Regions from separate parts of the Aceticella sp. 75b-Ac genome, predicted to be linked through region 3. Evidence: riboswitches for the same ligand, from Rfam matches in the RefSeq annotation. Region 3 holds a riboswitch; each other region holds the start of a gene.
What was found. Region 3 has a riboswitch for cobalamin ahead of AC0LWJ_RS01100 (stalk domain-containing protein). Riboswitches for the same ligand answer to the same signal wherever they lie in the genome.
Positions count from the first base shown of each region.

Region 1: another riboswitch for cobalamin. It lies ahead of AC0LWJ_RS09010 (energy-coupling factor ABC transporter permease); the one in region 3 lies ahead of AC0LWJ_RS01100 (stalk domain-containing protein).
Region 2: another riboswitch for cobalamin. It lies ahead of AC0LWJ_RS04395 (cobyrinic acid a,c-diamide synthase CobB); the one in region 3 lies ahead of AC0LWJ_RS01100 (stalk domain-containing protein).
Region 4: another riboswitch for cobalamin. It lies ahead of AC0LWJ_RS09165 (DUF4430 domain-containing protein); the one in region 3 lies ahead of AC0LWJ_RS01100 (stalk domain-containing protein).

Region 1 is NZ_CM190971.1:1,757,435-1,760,605, reverse strand. It holds gene cbiQ (cobalt ECF transporter T component CbiQ) at 1-706, opposite strand, end outside; gene AC0LWJ_RS09015 (energy-coupling factor ABC transporter substrate-binding protein) at 700-1,014, opposite strand; gene AC0LWJ_RS09010 (energy-coupling factor ABC transporter permease) at 1,016-1,684, opposite strand; cobalamin riboswitch at 1,911-2,096, opposite strand; gene nuoE (NADH-quinone oxidoreductase subunit NuoE) at 2,445-2,954, shown strand; gene AC0LWJ_RS09000 (NADH-ubiquinone oxidoreductase-F iron-sulfur binding region domain-containing protein) at 2,985-3,171, shown strand, end outside.
Region 2 is NZ_CM190971.1:820,991-824,161, reverse strand. It holds gene AC0LWJ_RS04405 (pyridoxal phosphate-dependent aminotransferase) at 1-376, opposite strand, end outside; gene AC0LWJ_RS04400 (Lrp/AsnC family transcriptional regulator) at 373-849, opposite strand; cobalamin riboswitch at 1,051-1,221, shown strand; gene AC0LWJ_RS04395 (cobyrinic acid a,c-diamide synthase CobB) at 1,339-2,709, shown strand; gene AC0LWJ_RS04390 (cobyric acid synthase) at 2,706-3,171, shown strand, end outside.
Region 3 is NZ_CM190971.1:212,688-215,858, forward strand. It holds gene selB (selenocysteine-specific translation elongation factor) at 1-1,325, shown strand, start outside; cobalamin riboswitch at 1,407-1,583, shown strand; gene AC0LWJ_RS01100 (stalk domain-containing protein) at 1,702-3,102, shown strand.
Region 4 is NZ_CM190971.1:1,780,781-1,783,951, reverse strand. It holds partial or broken gene AC0LWJ_RS09175 (hypothetical protein) at 1-24, opposite strand, end outside; gene AC0LWJ_RS09170 (4Fe-4S dicluster domain-containing protein) at 72-632, opposite strand; cobalamin riboswitch at 1,115-1,301, shown strand; gene AC0LWJ_RS09165 (DUF4430 domain-containing protein) at 1,405-2,181, shown strand; gene AC0LWJ_RS09160 (energy-coupling factor transporter transmembrane component T) at 2,198-3,127, shown strand; gene AC0LWJ_RS09155 (ABC transporter ATP-binding protein) at 3,100-3,171, shown strand, end outside.

The DNA.
Region 1 (3,171 bases), 560 kb from region 3:
AATTTTTCTTTGAAATCATATAATCTTTTTCTATTATATTCAAATCTCCATCATAGCCGCGGGCTTCAAGTGCTACAAACATATCCTCTGAATCTCTCAAAGACTTTATAAACAGGGAGGTAATTAATGCTCCAAGTGATTTATAGCCTGTCTTAACTGAAGAATAACCCATTCTGGAATTTTGTGAAGTATATATTTCATCAGCTGTTTCCATGAGAATAAAAATTATTCTATAAATAAGATACATAAACTCTATAAAAAGAGCTGGTACCTTTATCTTCTTTAAGACTGAGATAACTTCAATCATCGGAGTCGTTAATGACATAAAATAAAGGCAGGAAACTATTGAAAGAGACCTGAAAAACAGGACTGATGCAAGTTTTATGCCCTCCACTGTTATCCCAAGATTTACATTAAAAATATTAATACACATTACACAAGGAGTCCCTTTTTGAACAATATTAATAATTATAGTAAATATTGCTATAAAAAGAAAAGAAAGGGGGATAGACATTAATTTTAGATAAACCTTAGCTGGTATCCCCGCTACTGCTATTACCAAAAAAGCCATTAAAAATATAATTAATAAATCTATATAAATATTGGCTTTGAAACACAAAATCATTGTTGCAATGGCAAAAGCCATTTTTTCACCTGGATGAACATTTATTAAGTTATTCTTATAAGCGAAACTATCAATTAACATTTCCCTTTTTCCTTTTCATTCACACTTTTCTTGCCTTTTGCAAGACCAAGAAAATACCCTAAAAATCCAGCTCCCATCCCCGCTTGTACTGCAAAAAGAAGACTTTCAACTTCTCCGCTCGGCGGTTCCCATATAGGCTTAAACCAAGGCTTATAATTTTTATCAATCTTTTGGATTTCCTCTGTACCTTTATCATCTGAACCTGCAAATTCACCCTTTTGAACTAAAAAAAGAGGAACAGCGGCAATAAATATCACCAATAAAACAAGTGCAATATTTGTTGTGAAAAATTTCTTTTTGTTTTCCATGTTAATCCTCCTTTGAAATGACGGATAGTTCTTTAAGTTCATCTCTGTTGTAAGCTGTCAGCATATTTATAATTATGACGGTTAATATACCTTCACTTATAGCTAAAGGTATCTGTGTAACTGCATATATACTCATGAATTTAGCCCAGGATGCCATAAATCCTCCTGTTGGCGATGGGAAAGCAAAAGATAACTGAAAAGCTGTTGTAACATATGTCATCAAATCTCCTAAGGTAGCTGCCAAAAAAACTGCCAACCACTGAGGCCCTCCTGCCTTTCTTGTTCCCTTGTATATTAAATATGAAACGAATGGTCCTACAATTGCCATCGAAAACGTATTTGCACCAAGTGTTGTTATTCCCCCGTGCGCAAGCAAAAGCGCCTGAAAAATAAGGCAAATCAATCCTAATACAGCAACAGCCGTAGGTCCGAATAAAATTGCTCCAAGACCACACCCTGTTGGATGAGAACAGCTGCCTGTTACAGAAGGAATCTTTAGTGCGGATACAACGAAGATAAAAGCACCGGCAAAAGCTAAAAGCATCTTCATCTTTGGATTTGCCTTAACAAGCTTATTAATAGAAAACAATCCATACAAGACAAAAGGCAGTGACAAAACATCCCAAAATATGCACCATTTAAGCGGCAAAAACCCTTCCATAATATGCATGGCATAAACCACTGATGGTGTAAGTATTAATAAAAATGGTAAAATTGATACTACTTTTTGTTTTTTAAACAAAGCTAAACACTCCTTTTTTATAATATTTAAAGCCCCTTAACTTTTGTTAAGAGGCTTTACAGGGACAAGTTATGTATATATTATGTGAAAATATGATAATTTAACATAAATATATGCTTGAAACTGCAACAGCCTCTATCCATCGTAGAGCAACTGTAGACATAAATAACAGGCAGTTCTTTTGGCTTAGACTCATCGCCACCTTACGCCTTCCCAGCTTTCGCCAGTGACATAATATAAGGCAGCTCCTCATTACAACGGCGGGACCGCGCGGGAATCTCACCCGACTTCTCTATTAAGTTTAATTGATGAATTAAACACCTGTTACCTAAGTTTATTTAAATTCCATATTTAATTTCTTGATTTTATTTTATCACATTTTTTCTTTATGTCAACAAAAATATTTAAAAAATTTTTTGTAATATTTCTTTTAATCTCTTCCTTGTAATAGCTTGACATTATAATTTTAATTTGTGTATAATTTAAATATACAAGAATTTCGCTTTTATCTGTATTAGAAAAATATAATTTCAGGCTTAATAAAAAGGAGAAAATTTTTATCCCTTTTATTACTTAAAAAACATACTAAAATACAGGAAAGCGATAGTTTCTTTATACTTTTTAATTTACTTTATTTTCATCATCAAATTATAAAATTTAAAAAATCTTTGAAGGAGGTTTAAAATTCATGTGTGAATGCTGCAAAGGAAGTAAAGACCCCAAGTTTGTAAAGGTTGACAAATTTTTATCGCAGTTTGAAGGAGAAAAAGGTTCCCTCATTTCGATTCTTCAGCAAACTCAAAAAGAATTTGGTTATCTACCAGAAGACGTAATCTATTACATTGCAAGAAAAATACAAATTCCAGCTAGTACCATTTATGGTGTTGCAACTTTTTATGCACAGTTCCATTTAAAACCGAGAGGAAAATATGTTATCAGGGTTTGTCTTGGAACTGCCTGCCATGTTAGTGGAGCAAATAAGATTTTAGCCGAGTTTGAAAAACAACTTGGAATAAAACCTGGTGAAACAACAGAGGATTTGAAATTCACCTTAGAAACCGTTGGATGCCTCGGTGCATGCGGTTTAGCACCAACTATAATGGTAAATGAAAAAACCTATGGTAAAATGACCCCTGAAAAAGTAAATGAAGTATTACAAAAATATAACGAAATGGAAACAGTTGCTGCTGCACAGTAAAAAATTAAATAATTATTGGAGGTGTAGTTTATGGAAAAGTTCAAATCTGTACAGGATCTGGAAAACCTGAGAAAAAAATTAAAAGATGCTTTAGTATCAAGCAAAGAAAAAATAACAGTTCGTTTATGTGGTGGAACAGGTTGTAGGGCATCAGGCTCTCCAGATGTCCATGATGAACTTGTAAAGATACTAAAAAGAGAAGGTCTTATGGATGTTG
Region 2 (3,171 bases), 610 kb from region 3:
CATAGCTTGGCTCTGGAATCAGAACCTCATCATCATTATTTAAAAGACACCTTACAGCAAGGTCAATTGCTTCACTGGCACCTACGGTAACCATTATTTCTTTTTCAGGGTTATAATCCAAGTTATAATGGCTTTTAAGAAAAGTTGAAATAGCAATTCTCAATTCTGGCAAACCAAGGTTTGATGTATATGTGGTACTGCCTCTATCAAGTGCATCTATACCTTCTTTTCGTATCAGCCAGGGTGTTGTGAAATCAGGTTCGCCTACACCAAGCGATATGATATCCTTTGAATTTGTCACAAGGTCAAAGAACCTTCTTATTCCGGAAGATGGTATTTTTTTTATGATGTCAGAGATATATTTTTCTGAATTCATGGTGTTACCACCAATCTTTTGTCTTTAGGTCCATCTGTAAAGAATACGCCGTTTTGTTTATATCTTTTTAAGATGAAATGAGTTGTTGTGCTTAAGACACCATCAATTGGCGCAAGCCTTTCTGCAACAAAAAGCGCAATCTCTTTCATTGTTTTTCCTTCCACTTCTACAGAAAGGTCATAACCTCCGGATATCAAGGAGACAGATTTGACTTCATCGTACTGACATATTCTTTCGGCTATTGCATTAAATCCATGCCCCTGCTGTGGAGTTATTCTGACATCGATCAGGGCATGAACAATTTCCTTATCTGTTTTTTCCCAATTGATTATGGCGGAATATTTTAAAATAATATTTTCTTCTTCTAAATTTTTTATTGTATTTTTTACAGTTTCTTCATCAAGACCTGTCATTGTAGCTATTTGCTCATCAGTCAACCTGCTGTTCTGGCATAGAAGTTCAAGAATATCCATTTCATTTGCCAAAAAAACCACCTCCTAAACATATATTTTATGCACATTATAATATAAATAACAATTTATTTCAATTAGTTAGAGTATATATTAAAATAATAATTTTTGAGGATAACTTAATTCATGCTATTAATAAAAAATATATGTTAAATAATTAATTATTGACTCATGTAGGAAATCGTTGTACAATATAAGTAATCTATTATAAGCAGCTTTTAAGGTCCGAAAGGGTAATAGGGAAGGCGGTGAAAGTCCGCCGCAGCCCCCGCTACTGTAAGCAATGATGACGCTCAAATAACCACTGGGAAACCGGGAAGGTAGAGCTTAAGATGATTTGCAAGCCAGGAGACCTGCCTTAAAGTTTGTAGTTCACCTTCGGAGGGAAGGATTGATATGTGTTATATCTATTGGCTTACCCCGAAGGTAGGTCTTAATTTTTGCAAATTTAAAATGATAAAATTTTTTAACAGGGAAGGAGCAAGTAAGGGATTGTTTAGAGCTTTTATGATTGCAGGTACACATTCGGGAGCAGGTAAAACCACAATAAGCCTTGGGCTTATGGGATATCTTTCAAAAAAATATAAGGTAGCTCCTTTTAAGATAGGACCGGATTATATAGACAGCACGTATCACAGATATGTTACTGGGAATTATTCCGGCAACCTTGATTTGTATATGCTTGGTGAAAAAAATTTAAAATCTCTTTTTGCTCATGATTCCAAGGAAGCAGATATTTCTATTATTGAGGGAGTAATGGGCTTGTATGATGGAATGGGTACAACATCGAAGGGAAGCAGTGCAGATGTTGCAAAAATCCTGAAAATACCGGTAATACTTGTAGTTGATGGTTCGTCTATGGCTGCAAGCATATCAGCAATAGTGCTTGGATATATGAAATATGATAGAGATGTGAATATCATTGGTGTTATTATAAATAAAATCAGGGCACAAAGGCATTTTGAACTTTTAAGGGAATGTATTGAACGTGACCTTGGAATTAAAGTGTTTGGATATCTGCCAAGGGATGTTGTACTTGATTTGCCTTCAAGACATCTTGGGCTTGTTCCTACATATGAGATGACAGGGCTCCAAGAGAAATTTGAAAGATTGTATCAATATATAGAGGAATATATTGATATTGATATGATACTTAAGGAGGTCGGACAGGGGGACAGGGTCTTGTCCGACAGGACAAGGTCCCTGTCCCCCTGTCCGACAAAAATTGCGTATGCATGTGATGAAGCATTCAATTTTTACTATATGGACGGGCTTAAGCTTTTTGAAGAATATGGTGCTAAGCTTATTCCATTTAGTCCGATACATGATAAAAATCTTCCGGAGGGGATTTCAGGTATATATATTGGCGGAGGATTTCCAGAAATGTTTGCAGAGGAGTTAAGCCAAAATATTCATATGATGGATTCAATTAAAAATGCCATTGATGATGGTATGCCGGTATATGCTGAATGCGGAGGCTTAATGTATCTTACAAACAGTATAAAAGACCTTGATGGTAATGTATTTCCAATGGTGGGAATATATGATGCAGATATAATGATGACAAAAGGACTTAAGCATTTTGGATATGTAGAAGCTGAGGTTATAATGGATAATGTATTGTTTAACAAAGGCAGTATTGTTAGAGGACATGAATTTCATCATTCGGAATTAAAAGGAAAATTGCAGAATGTTTCATATGTAGTTCATAAACCTGATAAAAATGACAAATGGAGTTGTGGATATGTTTATAAAAATTGTCTTGCGACATATGTCCATATAAATCTATATGCATATCCGGATGCCGTAAAAAGATTTGTTAATAAATGCTTTGAGTTTGAAGCAAGGGGGAAGTTAAAATGACGCTAAAGATTATGGTACAGGGTACTGCATCATCTGTTGGGAAAAGTCTATTGGTTACAGCACTATGCCGCATATTTAAACAGGACGGATATTCAGTTGCACCATTTAAATCTCAAAATATGGCTTTAAATTCCTTCATTACAGAAGAAGGTTTAGAGATGGGAAGAGCTCAGGTGGCACAGGCGGAGGCAGCAGGATTAAAACCGATGGTTCTTATGAACCCTGTATTACTCAAACCGAGTTCAGATAAAAATTGTCAGGTAATATTAAGAGGTAAGGTTCACAGTAATATGTCGGCACAGGAATATCAGAATTTCAAGCCGGAACTTCTTAATATGATAAAAGATGATTTTAAAGAACTAAGTAAGAACCATGATATTATTGTTATAGAAGGTGCAGGGAGTCCTGCGGAAATAAATCTGCGGGAAAGAGATGTTGTAAATATGGGAATGGCTGAGATTG
Region 3 (3,171 bases):
CAATTGATAGAATTTTTTCTGTAGCAGGTTTTGGAACTGTTGTAACGGGTACATTAGTTTCAGGCATGATTAAAATCGGCGATAAGGTTATGATTTATCCTGATATGCTTGAAAGCAGGGTTAGAAATTTACAGGTACATGATAAGGATGTTAAGGAGGCCTATGCAGGGCAAAGAACTGCTATAAATCTCGCAAATATTAATACCGATAAATTAAAACGAGGCGATGTTATTGCACCGCCCGGCGCAATTGAACCATCAAATATAATCGATGTTAGGTTATCACTATTAAAATCTTCTAAAATAATAGAAAATCGGGACAGAATAAGGTTTTATACAGGTGCTTCCGAAACAATTGGAAGGATTATTCTTCTTGATAAAAGTGAATTAAAAGCCGGAGAAAATGCGTATGCGCAGATTTTGCTTGAAAATTATGTTTCAGTTTTAAATGGAGATTATTTTGTAATAAGAACATATTCACCAATGATAACAATAGGTGGTGGAATAATCCTTGTTTCAAACCCGTTAAAACACAAAAGATTTAAAAATGATGTTATAGAGGAATTGAAAAAAATTGAAAAATTTGGTATGGATTTTTTAATAGAAAAGAAAATTTCAAATTCTATTTTACCTGTGGCTTTCAGTGAAATTGAAAGAATAGCCGGGATTTCAAATCTTGAAAAAATTATAAATAGTAACCCATCAATTATCAAACTTAATAAAAACGGCATTATATATTTATATCATAAGGAAACCTTTAATAAGGTATGTGAAAATGCAAAAAATATTTTAGCACAGTACCATAAAAATAATCCTCTAAGAGAAGGCATGCCAAAAGAGGAATTTAAATCAAAGATTTTTAAAGATTTTAAAAGTAATTTAAACGAATTTATTGTAGAATTAATGGTAGAAGAAAAAATTATAAAAATCAAAGGACAATTTGTTTCCTTATGGGGTTATAATATAGTTCTAACACCTGAACAAGAAACCATTAAAAATGAAATTATGAAGGTATATGAAAATGCAGGATATAATGTGCCAAAACCAACAGAATTTCCGGATTATAAAAAGGTTGCTGCTGTATTTGAGTATTTGACAAATGAAGGTAGACTTATTAAAATAAATGAAGAAATATTTTTAACTGAAAATAATTTCTTGAAGGCAAAAGATATTTTGACAAATTATCTTAAAGAAAATAAAGAGATAACGCTTGCAATATATAGAGACTTATTAAAAACAAGCCGGAAATATGCAGTAGGTATTCTTGAATACTTTGATTCTATAAAACTTACAAAGAAAGTTGGTGATATAAGGATACTGTATTAAAAATAAAAATTTAATGGTACAAAATTGATAACTACTTGACAACACTGTAATTTATAGTTTAAAATTAATTAAAGGCAAAATTAAATAACAAGAGCTTCAGGTGCTTTTAAAGCTTGATAGGGAAAGCGGTGAAAATCCGCTGCAGCCCCTGCTACTGTAATGAAGGACGAAACCGTATTAATTCCACTGGGAAACCGGGAAGGAATGGGAGTAGGATGATATCAGAGCCAGGAGACCTGCCTGAATGCTAAACTGGCCTTCGGAGGGGAGGGAACGGTATATGAGGGAGATTTATGTTTTAAAACTCCGGTTATGACTGTAAAAGGCTGTAACCGGAGTTTGTTAACGTATTATGAAATTTATGGAGGAGTTAATAGTGAAAAAGAAGATTTGCTTTCTAATGATTTTTGTTTTGTTAATGTCATTGTTTCCTGCTTTTGGACTTGCAGATACAGCCAAGTCACAGGAGACACAGGTTTATCTAAACGGTATAAAGATAAATACAGGGGATGTTTCGCCATTTATAGAAAATGGCAGGACAATGGTGCCAGCAAGACTCTTTTCTGAGAATCTCGGTGCAGTTGTAAATTGGGATGATGCTGCACAAACTGTTACAATACAAGGTCAAGATGTCAGTATAAAATTAACCATTGGCAAAAATGAAGCTGTTGTAAATGGCAAAAATAAAACCCTTGATGTTGCACCTGTCGTTTTATCGGGCAGGACAATCGTTCCATTGAGATTTATTGTAGAAGCCTTCGGTGCAGACGTGAAGTGGGATGATACAGCATTTAAGGCAGTAGTGACTTGGAATGTTAAGATAAAAGATTCAACGGGGAATGATGTAACAGTACCTGCATCCGGTTTGAATAAAGTAGTTGTATTAAATACCAATATAGCTGAAGCAATGAGGATATTGCAGGTACCTGACGATTTTATAGTAGGTGTAAGTGATACGATTCAAAAGAAGCCTTATTTAGGTCTTAATAATAAAGTATCTGTTGGTTCTTGGATAAGTCCTGATCTGGAAAAAATAGCAGAGCTTAAGCCTCAGGCAGTTCTAACATATGGTAAATATCCTTCAGAAGATATAAGGAAAAAGATTGAAGCATTAGGAATAAAGGTTATTGGTATTGACTTTTATTATTTAGAAACATATGAGCAAGATTTAAAAAGAACTGCTTTACTTTTTAATCGTGGAGGAAAAGCTATTGAATTTTTGAATTGGAGAAATGAAATTTTGTCGAATATAGAAAATGGTTTAAAAAATATAGATGAAAAAGAAAAACCTAAAATAGCATGTTTGAGTTTAATGGGTGGTTTTAAAGAAGGAAAATATTCAACCTTTCCGCCAGGTTCTTCTTATGCTCAGGTATTAAAATTTGTAGGCGTAAATAACATAGCAGCCGATTTGAAATCTTCTTCAAGTATGCTGAATGTAAGTGGAGAATGGTTAATAGCAAAAAATCCGGAACATATTTTATTTGTGTATTGTGATAAATTAGGTTATACAACAAATGATAATTCTGCTGTTATGAAATTAGCAAATGATATTAAAAAAGATCCTGTTTTGAATAAAACAGATGCAGTTAAGAATAATCATATGTACTTTATAAATATCTCAAATTTAGGTAATTTTATTGAATCAGTTTATCTTGCTAAATGGTTTTATCCTGACCGCTTTAAGGATGTCAATCCCGATCAGGTTTTAAAGGAGTATTTTGAAAAATGGCTTGGTATACCCATGAAAGGCATATGGGCTTATCCGGAACCATAAAAGCATATCAACAGAAGATAAAGATATTTAATCAAAAACTTAAAATTTAATTTATGAAGAGAGGAGTTA
Region 4 (3,171 bases), 540 kb from region 3:
TTTATTTGTTTCCTTCTGCTGCATAATAAACCCTCCTTCTTTAAATTATACTTACTATGGAAAAAAGGCTTCTATTCTTTTCCTTCATAAACAGAAACTAATCTTTCAACATTAGTAACCCTTTTATTTTTAATTACATTCCTTGTTTCTTCTTCTTTAACTAATTTCAAAGCCTTAGTCGGACAAAACTGTACGCAAGCCGGACCTTCTTCCCTGAAATAACACAGGTCACATTTTACAGCAACAATTTTCTGTTCCATAGTTTCTACCTCTTTATTATTCCCTTCTTTTACACACTGAAATGTTTCCTGTTCAGAGTCATATTGAGGTAAAAAGTCAATAGCTCCAAATGGACAGGCTAATAAGCAAGTCTTACATCCTATACAGGCTTTCTCATCTATTATTATAGCATCCCCCTCCTTTTTAATCGCTCCTACAGGACATACATTGGCACATGGAGCATCTTCACAGTGACGGCACTGTATAGGCATTGTACCTTCACTCGTATACGTAATGTAAAGACGCGGGTAAGGTTGCAACCCATTTTCTTTATGCACAAAAGCACATGCAACCATACATGTATAACAACCCAGACAATAGTTTGGATTAGCAATTACAAAACGGTTAGCCATTTTATCATCTTCCCTTCTTTATTTACAATGTATATATAATTCTTCTATTTCAACTTTTTACATTAATGTTAAAATATAAAACCTACAACCACAATAAGGACATACAGTAAGCACTTTATTTGTTTCCTTCTGCTGCATAATAAACCCTCCTTCTTTAAATTTGACTGTTTACAACAGAAACAAAACTGCCATTTCTTTTCTTGATATAAAGGAATTTTTAATTAATTAAAGGTTTACTTAAATTTTACATACATTTTTTGCATATTTGTTATAGCTTATACTTTATTTTTTATAACGTAATTTAGTGAACTTTACTTTGTATATTCGATAACTAAGAACTGTGCTGCTTTTATCTATTTTTATTATTATATAATATATGATTATGTTATGTCAATGAAATCATGAAAAACATTAGTATATTTAAAGATAATATCTTTCCTGTGACAGATTCTTGACATGCCCTGAAATTTTATATATAATCTATTCAAAGCACATGTTTATATATCACTAAAGTAAATACTACAGCAGGCAAAAGGGAAGCCGGTGTAAATCCGGCACGGTCGCGCCACTGTGAAGGGGAGTGACTCCACATAATGCCACTGGTAAAACCCGGGAAGGCGTGGAGAAACAATGAACCTTAGTCAGGAAACCTGAAACCTGTGATATCACAATGTTCCTTACGCAGGATGGGGAAATTGTCTTTGTTTGTGGTATGGAAGTTTTTAACTACCACCAATAGCCGGCTTTATTCAAATCCATCCTGTAAAATAACATGGGAAGGAGCTTGAATAAAGCCTTTATTAATATTTTAACTTGGGGTGATTTGATGAAACAAAAACTTACTTATCTTGCAATATTTTTGATTATCATTGCAACGGTTGCTGTACCTGCACTTTATATGAACAAGGTTTTTCATCCTCAACAGCAATATAAGCAATCAGAAGAAAGCAAGACAAATAACAATCTTAAAAATAATCAGGGTCAGTCTTCAGCAAATGCAAATCAAACGAATGATAACCAGAAAGCGTCTTCTTCAGAAAATAATTCTCAGCCTGCATCCAGTCCTTCAGAAACAAATGCCGATAACAAAACACAGACTGCTGCAAATGCAAATCAATCTGGCACAACCACAAATCAACAGGCTGATGCATCAACCAATGGTACAAATTCCAGCAATAATGCAACATCTGTAACCCCTGAAAATGGCTGCAGGGTATGGATTGCTGTTGTCGGAAAAAATGGCGAGTTTCTCTTTAAACCACAGCAGGTTATTGTAAAAGATAATAATAAATGGGGTACAACTGCCCTTGGTGCACTTGATGCCACAGGTCTTCCTTATGTCGGAAAGCCAACATGGCCTGATTTCATTGATTCCATTGCAGGTCAAGCCAACAGCGGTATGAGTGGATGGATGTACTCAGTAAATGGTGAGGTTCCAAATCATATGGCTGATAAACATCCGGTGAAAACAGGTGATAAAATTATATGGTGGTACAGCAAAAGTATGGACCAGCCGCCTCCTTCCTGGGATAGTCTGCTTCATAAATAGTAAAGGGGATACAAAAATGTTTGAGAAGTTATTTTATCAGGAAAAAGGACTTTTTTTGCAAACTTTTCATCCTGCTGCTGTTTTAATATATCTTTCGGTACTTCTTATATTAAGCCTTATATATGAAAATCCCCTTTATCTGTTATCAATGCTGATTTTACTTGCCATATTAATTATCAATGTGGATGGATTTGAGGCATGGAAGGGATTTTTAAAAGCCGGTGTTTTTTTAATGCTTATTATCATGATTATTAACCCCATTGTAATAAAAGCAGGCAATACAATCATTTGGCATGGTCCCAACCTTCCCTTTCTTGGCAAACTCGATATATCGATGGAGGCTTTGTATTTTGGAGTTGCTTCAAGCATAAGGCTTTTGGTTGTAATAAGCATATTTTGTCTGTATAACCTGATGATAAATCCGGACAAGGTTTTAAATCTTTTTTCCTTCGTTGCAGCAAAATCTATTTTAATGATTTCTCTATCAACAAGAATGTTTCCTACGATGGTCAGGGATTTGAAAAGAATTAAAGAGGTACAGGAATTACGTGGGGTTGATTTTGATGAAGGAAGTTTATGGAATAGAACTAAAAAATATTCTTATCTCTATAATATTATGCTTTTATCCTCCCTGCATGGTGCTATGGAGATTGCTGAATCTATGCAAGCAAGGGCTTATGGAAGTGGTAAACGTTCCGTATACAAACGAAGCATAATAAGACCCCGGGATATTATAATTATTATCGGCAGTTTCTTGGGGTTATTTTTTGCACTTTGGGGATTTCAATATGGGTATGGACAGTATACCTTTTATCCTGAAGCAGATTACCTTATTAAAAACAGCACAACACTGATTGTTTTATTAATAGTAATCTTTTATCTGTCTATACCGCTTATTTTAAAAGAGGGGTGGAAAAATTGTCGCTTTTTAAAGTCGAAAATTTAACATATTTTTATCCTGAATCAAATACACCTGCACTTGATAATATT